DNA from 2 places in the Halomonas sp. B23F22_20 genome. Region 1 is predicted to be linked to the other one. Evidence: riboswitches for the same ligand, from Rfam matches in the RefSeq annotation. Region 1 holds a riboswitch; the other holds the start of a gene.
What was found. A riboswitch is a leader RNA that binds a small molecule or an ion and turns the genes downstream of it on or off. The one in region 1 is predicted to bind thiamine pyrophosphate.
Positions count from the first base shown of each region.

Region 2: another riboswitch for thiamine pyrophosphate. It lies ahead of ACGTN6_RS00860 (3-oxoacyl-ACP reductase); the one in region 1 lies ahead of ACGTN6_RS10045 (sodium:solute symporter family transporter).

Region 1 covers NZ_JBIEKH010000010.1:63,089-66,289, forward strand. The annotation lists gene ACGTN6_RS10030 (peroxidase-related enzyme) at 1-51, shown strand, start outside; gene ACGTN6_RS10035 (HNH endonuclease) at 115-885, shown strand; gene ACGTN6_RS10040 (hypothetical protein) at 890-1,567, opposite strand; TPP riboswitch at 1,684-1,793, shown strand; gene ACGTN6_RS10045 (sodium:solute symporter family transporter) at 1,783-3,171, shown strand.
Region 2 covers NZ_JBIEKH010000001.1:188,111-191,311, reverse strand. The annotation lists gene ACGTN6_RS00865 (LLM class flavin-dependent oxidoreductase) at 1-440, opposite strand, end outside; gene ACGTN6_RS00860 (3-oxoacyl-ACP reductase) at 443-1,219, opposite strand; TPP riboswitch at 1,253-1,346, opposite strand; tRNA gene ACGTN6_RS00855 (tRNA-Gly) at 1,728-1,802, opposite strand; tRNA gene ACGTN6_RS00850 (tRNA-Glu) at 1,828-1,903, opposite strand; tRNA gene ACGTN6_RS00845 (tRNA-Gly) at 2,018-2,092, opposite strand; tRNA gene ACGTN6_RS00840 (tRNA-Glu) at 2,120-2,195, opposite strand; tRNA gene ACGTN6_RS00835 (tRNA-Gly) at 2,219-2,293, opposite strand; tRNA gene ACGTN6_RS00830 (tRNA-Glu) at 2,318-2,393, opposite strand; gene msrB (peptide-methionine (R)-S-oxide reductase MsrB) at 2,561-2,962, shown strand; gene ylqF (ribosome biogenesis GTPase YlqF) at 3,038-3,201, shown strand, end outside.

The DNA.
Region 1 (3,201 bases):
CCGCCCAACGAGGAGTTCTACCTGATGGGACGGGTGCCGAGGGAGGTGTGAGTACGCTGGTAACGTTCCACTCTGCCAAGGTAGTTTAGTGCCAGGAAACTGGAAGAGAACGCCATGGGGGTAGCACGGAAAGCCTGGACGGATCAGGATCGATTGCAGGTACTATTCCTCTATTGTCAGCTGACGTTCGGACAACTACACAAGCGTCGGCCGGAGGTGATGGTATTAGCCGAGCGCATGGGGCGCTCGGTGAACTCCGTGGCGATGAAACTCACCAACTATGCGAGTCTCGACCCCGAGGTCCAGGCCCTTGGAAAGAAAGGCCTTTCCGGTGCCTCTCGACAGGATGCTCTGCTCTGGCAGCGATTGATTGCCAGCCCAGAGCAGGTAGGGAAGGAGTGTGAGGAAGCCTGGGCGGAATTGGCGTTCCACGAGCAGGAAGAGAGCGCGAACGTCGAGAAATATGGCGACTTCTCAGGCCAGGAAACGAGTGGCCTGCAGAAGCGGCGTCTCGGCCAGCCTCTTTTCCGCAAGGCGGTGATGATCCGCTATGACACACGCTGCGTGATCACCGGCCTACGCCACGAAGACCTGCTGATTGCCAGCCATATCGTGCCCTGGCGAGCGCGGCCAGAATCGCGTCTCGATCCGGCCAACGGGCTCTGTCTCAATGCATTGCATGATCGAGCCTTCGATATGGGGCTCTTGGCCATCGATGACCGAGATCGCATCCGGATAGCGCCGGAGCTGAACGATGCGGATGTGGTGGGGCAGCTGAAACACCAGCTACAGGATCTCGATGGCAAGCCCTTGAGTCTGGGACCCGAGGTTTTCCCCAATCGTGACTGTCTCGCTTGGCACTATCGGGAATGCTTTCGCCGATAGTGCCTCAATGGTCGATCAGGCTCTCTCCGATGAGTTGCTCCACCGGCCCTAGCTGGCTCTCATGCAGCAATAGCACGCTTTGGCCGAGCTCGCCGTCGGCGGGCAGGACCACGGCAAACTCGCCTTCTTCCAGGTGGAATTCGTGGATCTGCCGGCTGCCCTCGGGCGTCTCGCAGCGGATCGAGCGGTAGGCGTCGTCCTCGCCGTAGATCAGGCGGTGATAGACCTTGAAGAAGGTGTACAGCGACAGGCCCCAGGGGAAGGCCGACCAGCGGGCGGGATTGTTGCGCGTCTCGGCGTCGACCTCGATGCCATCCGATCGGGCCGCGGCGATGGCAGCGGCCAGCGGCTCGGCGAGCAGCGATGCCTCGTCACGGGGCAGTGGGGCGAGCGCCTCAGCGGCCCGGTGGTAGCGCTCGGCCACGGCCCGATAGTCCGCCAGGTTATTCAGCCGGTGGTCGCTGTGCCGCAGGTCTCCGGCGGCGCAGCCGCCGTTTTCCCAGCCGTGGATCACCCGCAGCGTCAGGCATTCTTCACGCATCGGCGTCGCCAGCAGGGCCTGAAGGGCCACGCGCAGGTGGAGCAGGCGTTCGCCGACCAGATTGTCGAAGGCGGTATAGGGGTCGGCGAAGATACCGTGCAGGCATCCGGGGGCATGTTCCTTGGCTTCGGTGAATGGCATGGCAGGCTTCCGGCGTGTGGGACGTTCGAATTCGGGTGTCGTTGTGTCATGCTGGTCGGGCGATACCGATATCGGCCGTCTCGGTCGTGGCTTGAGGGTCGCCCTCACAATTCACTCACTGTCGCCAGGGGAGTCTCGCCGTGCGCGAGGCTGAGAGAGCGTTCGTCGCTGACCCTGGAACCTGATCCGGTTCATACCGGCGGAGGAAGTGCGACATGCCTTACCTGACGTCTGCCGTGCTCGGCGCGGCGCTGCTGTGCTTTACCGTTCTGGGCCTCAGGGCCCGCCGGGCCGATGGCCCCCTCGACGACTACGTCACCGCCCGCAACTCCCAGTCGGCTCCGACCCTGGGGCTGTCCTTCCTGGCCTCCGGCATGGGTGCCTGGATCCTCTTTGCTCCGCCCGAGATCGGCGCCTTCGTGGGGCCGCTGGGTCTGGCCGGCTATGCGATCGGCTCGGCGCTGCCGTTCATCGTGCTCGGCGCTTTCGGGCCGGCCATCCGCCGCCGGCTGCCCGAGGGCCGCAGCATCGGCGAATACGCCGAGGCCTGTTTCGGCGCCGGCGTGCGGCGCTGGGTATCGTTGGTCTCGGTGCTCTACATGGGCTGCTTCCTGGCCGCCGAGCTGACCGCCATCGGCGCCATCACCGGCCTGCTGTCCGACGTGTCGGTCAACCTGGTGGTGATCGGGGTGGCGGTGGCGACCCTGCTCTACACCGCGGTGGGTGGCCTGCGGGCTAGCCTTGCCACCGACCGCTGGCAGGCCTGGCTGCTGCTGGCCCTGCTGCTGGTGGTGGGCGGCGTGGCGCTCGCCCGGTTGCCTGCGCTGCCCGTCGACGCCTCGCTGCCGTCGATCCCTGCCGGTGACGCTCTCTCCGTGGCGCTGACGCTGGTGATCGCGGTGACCGCGGCCAACCTCTTCCACCAGGGCTACTGGCAGCGAGTCTGGGCGGCGCGGGACGAGCGTGCCCTGGGCCGCGGCGCCTGGCTGGGCGGCGTGACCACCGTGCTGGTGGTAGCGGTGGTCGGCGGTCTTGGCATGTTGGCCGCCATGGCCGGGGTGTCGCTTGGCGAGCCGCCGATTCCGTTCTTCGCGCTACTCGCCGAGGCGCCGGGCTGGCTGGCCCTGCCGGCTCTGGTGCTGGCGGTGACCCTGGTGGCCTCCAGCGTCGATACCCTGCAGAACGGCATCGCTTCGCTGGTGGTGGCCGGCAGCGGCCGTCGTGGCCTGTCGCTGGGCGCGGCCCGTTGGGTCACTGTGGCGCTGATGGTGCCGGTGGTGGCGATCGCCTTGCAGGGGCTCTCGGTGCTGCGGCTGTTCCTGATTGCCGATCTGCTGTGCGCCGCCATCGTGATACCGGTGCTGCTCGGGCTGTGGGCGCGGATGAGCGCCGCCGCGGCCGTGGCCGGCGGGGTGGCCGGCCTGGTTGGTGCCGCGCTGCCGGGCTGGGTCGCCTCCGGCAGCCTGGTCCAGGGCCTGCTGGCGGCGAGCTTCCCCGGTGGCGTGCCGACCCTGCCGCCCTTCCTCGGGGCGCTGGTGGCCTCCAGCCTGGTCGCCCTGCTGGTGGCCTGGTGGCGACCGGCCGAGGTCCATCGCACGGTCTGAACGGTTGCCAGCACGGGCGCAGGCGGCCAC
Region 2 (3,201 bases), on a different contig from region 1:
GCGTGGTCGGGCATCGCCGGATAGCCATGATTGCGCGCCTCGCCGTCGAACATCGAGGTCACCACGTTCCAGCCCACGCGCCCGCCGGAGATGTGATCCAGCGACCCCACCAGCCTGGCCGCGTGAAACGGTGTGTAGAAGGTACTCGAGATCGTGCTGATCAGGCCGATTCGCCGGGTCGCCCGACTCATGGCGGAGAGCGCGGTCAGCGGTTCGAGGTGCCAGTGAAAGCCGTCCTCCACGCTGCCGGCGCTCATGCCGTCGGCGAAGAACACCGCATCCAGCTTGCCGCGCTCGGCAGTGCGCGCCAGCGACTCGTAATAGGCGATGTCGCCGAGCCGCTCGGCGCAGGAGTCGGGATGCCGCCAGGCCGCGCGATGGTGGCCGCAGCCCATGACGAACAGGTTGATGTGCAGGGTCTCGTCGGAACTGCGCGGCATCATCATCCTTTCACCAGCCCGCCGTCGACGATCAGGTTCTGGCCGGTGACCGCCCTCGCCCAGGGCGAGGCGAAGAACAGGGCCGCGTCGGCGAATTCCTCCGGCGTGGTCACCCGGCGCAACGGCGTGTTCTGCGCGATCAGCTCGAAGACCGCTTCCGGGGTCGCGCTCGACGCGTCGGTGGTGCGCAGGAGCCCGCCGGAGATCATGTTCACGGTGATGTTATCGGGCCCCAGGTCATGGGACAGCGTGCGGGTCAAAGAGAGGAGCGCGGCCTTGCCGGCGGTATAGTCGTGATAGGGCACCACGGGGTTCTGGAACAGATTGGTGCCGATATTGAGGATACGGCCGCCACCGCGTTCGCGCATGCCGTCAAGCGCCGAGCGGGTGGTATTCAGCGCCCCGCGGTTGATGCCCTCGATCTGCTGGTTGAGGTGCGCCCAGTCCAGCGCGTCGGCGTGGGGACGCGCATCGCCATTGAAGGTGAACTCGGGCAGCGCGTTGTTCACCACGGTGGTGATCGGCGCGCCGAAGTGGCGACGGGCCCGCTCGAACAGCGCGGTGACCGCACCGGCTTCCCGCACGTCCGCCTGCACGGCCAGGGCCCGCTGCGGCGTCTCCTTCACCAATGTCTCGGCGGCCTCGCGACTCTGGAAGTAGTTGATCACCACCCGGGCGCCCTGGGCGAGGAACGCACGGCTCAAGTGCGCACCGAGGCCACGGGCACCGCCGGTAATGAGCACCACCTGTTCAGCGATCGGAAGGGGAGAATCGGCCATGGGAACTCCTTGGTACGCGGCAAAGGGCGCCGCGCTGGAGCCGGCCGACATCCCTTCGCCAGTGTGAACTGGATCAGGTTCAACGGGTATCATCTCAGCGGCGTCTGCCGCACCCCGTGTCTTGGTCGACCATAGCGCATTCACGTACGCAAGAACAGTCGGCCTCGCTTGGCGGCATCGACGGACGGAAGTGAAAGAACAGGGTAAGGGGTAAGGGGTAAGGGGTAAGGGGTAAGGGGTAAGGCAGACTAAAGCGAGAAAAACGACCCATCAGATCGGCATGCCGGATCGTGATCCGCGCCTGGATCGAGTGGGGAGGGATCGTAAGAATCTTGACATGGAGCGGGAAACGAGATTCGATCGGACCGGCGCCCCGGCTCGCGGCGTGAGCCTTGGCCAGACCGATTGAGGCACTGGAATTGAATGGAGCGGGAAACGAGATTCGACTGGGCCGGCACACCGGGTCGTGACCCGAGCCTTGGCCTACCGGATATTGCTACGTAGAAAATGGAGCGGGAAACGAGATTCGAACTCGCGACCCTCGCCTTGGCAAGGCGATGCTCTACCACTGAGCTATTCCCGCTCTACAGGAAGGAGACGATGCGAAGTGGCGTCCCATAGGGGGTTCGAACCCCTGTTACCGCCGTGAAAGGGCGGTGTCCTAGGCCACTAGACGAATGGGACGCAATCATTGCCCTAATGGACAAATGGAGCGGAAAACGAGATTCGACCGGGCTGGCGCTCCAGCTCGCGACCCTCGACCGCCTGACTTCCTAATCCAATTTCCCGAGGGAAGATTGGAGCGGGAAACGAGATTCGAACTCGCGACCCTCGCCTTGGCAAGGCGATGCTCTACCACTGAGCTATTCCCGCAGGTCTCGCATTGTCAAACATCGGAAGTGGCGTCCCATAGGGGGTTCGAACCCCTGTTACCGCCGTGAAAGGGCGGTGTCCTAGACCACTAGACGAATGGGACGCATCATTGCCCAAATGGACAAATGGAGCGGGAAACGAGATTCGAACTCGCGACCCTCGCCTTGGCAAGGCGATGCTCTACCACTGAGCTATTCCCGCACTCCGATATCTCATCGAGAAGAGTGGCGTCCCATAGGGGGTTCGAACCCCTGTTACCGCCGTGAAAGGGCGGTGTCCTGGACCACTAGACGAATGGGACGCTGTGTCTCGCCTCGTCGAGATGGCGCGTATATTACTGAGCCCCCTGGAAACTGTCAAGCACGGGGTGCTGCGCGACCTCAGCGTTGGTAGCCGAGGTGGAAAAAAACCGCCCTTCGGATGTCACAATGAGGTGCAGGCGCCCGCGACGCGATAAGGAGAAAGTCCATGCGCAAGAAGATAGAGAAGAGCGATGCCGAATGGCGTGAACAGCTCACTCCCGAGCAATATCACGTCACTCGGGAGAAAGGCACCGAACGCCCCTTCTCCGGAGACCACGGAGTCACCGACGAGCACGGCATCTATCACTGCGTGTGTTGTCACGCCCCGCTGTTCGAGAACGAGCACAAGTTCGACGCCGGCTGCGGCTGGCCGAGCTTCGACCGTCCGCTTGCCTCCGGCTGCGTTGAGCAGCATGCCGATTCGAGCCACGGCATGCAGCGCACCGAAGTAATCTGCGCCCGCTGCGATGCCCACCTCGGCCATGTCTTCCCGGACGGCCCGGCCGAGACCACCGGCCAACGCTACTGCATCAACTCGGTCGCCATCGACTTTCATCCCGGGGAATAGTCGAGCCCCGTCCTGAGGCGGCCGGCCATCTGCTATGATGGTCGGCCGTTTCATTTGGCAAGCAGGAGAGATGTGATGCTCGGCTGGTACCCGGGACACATGAACAAGGCACGTCGCCAGATCCTCGAGGCACTGCCGGAGATCGACGTGGTCATCGAGGTGCTCGATGCCCGTCTGCCCTACTCCAGCGCCAACCCCATGCTGGCGGAGCTCACCCGACACAAGCCGGTGCTCAAGAT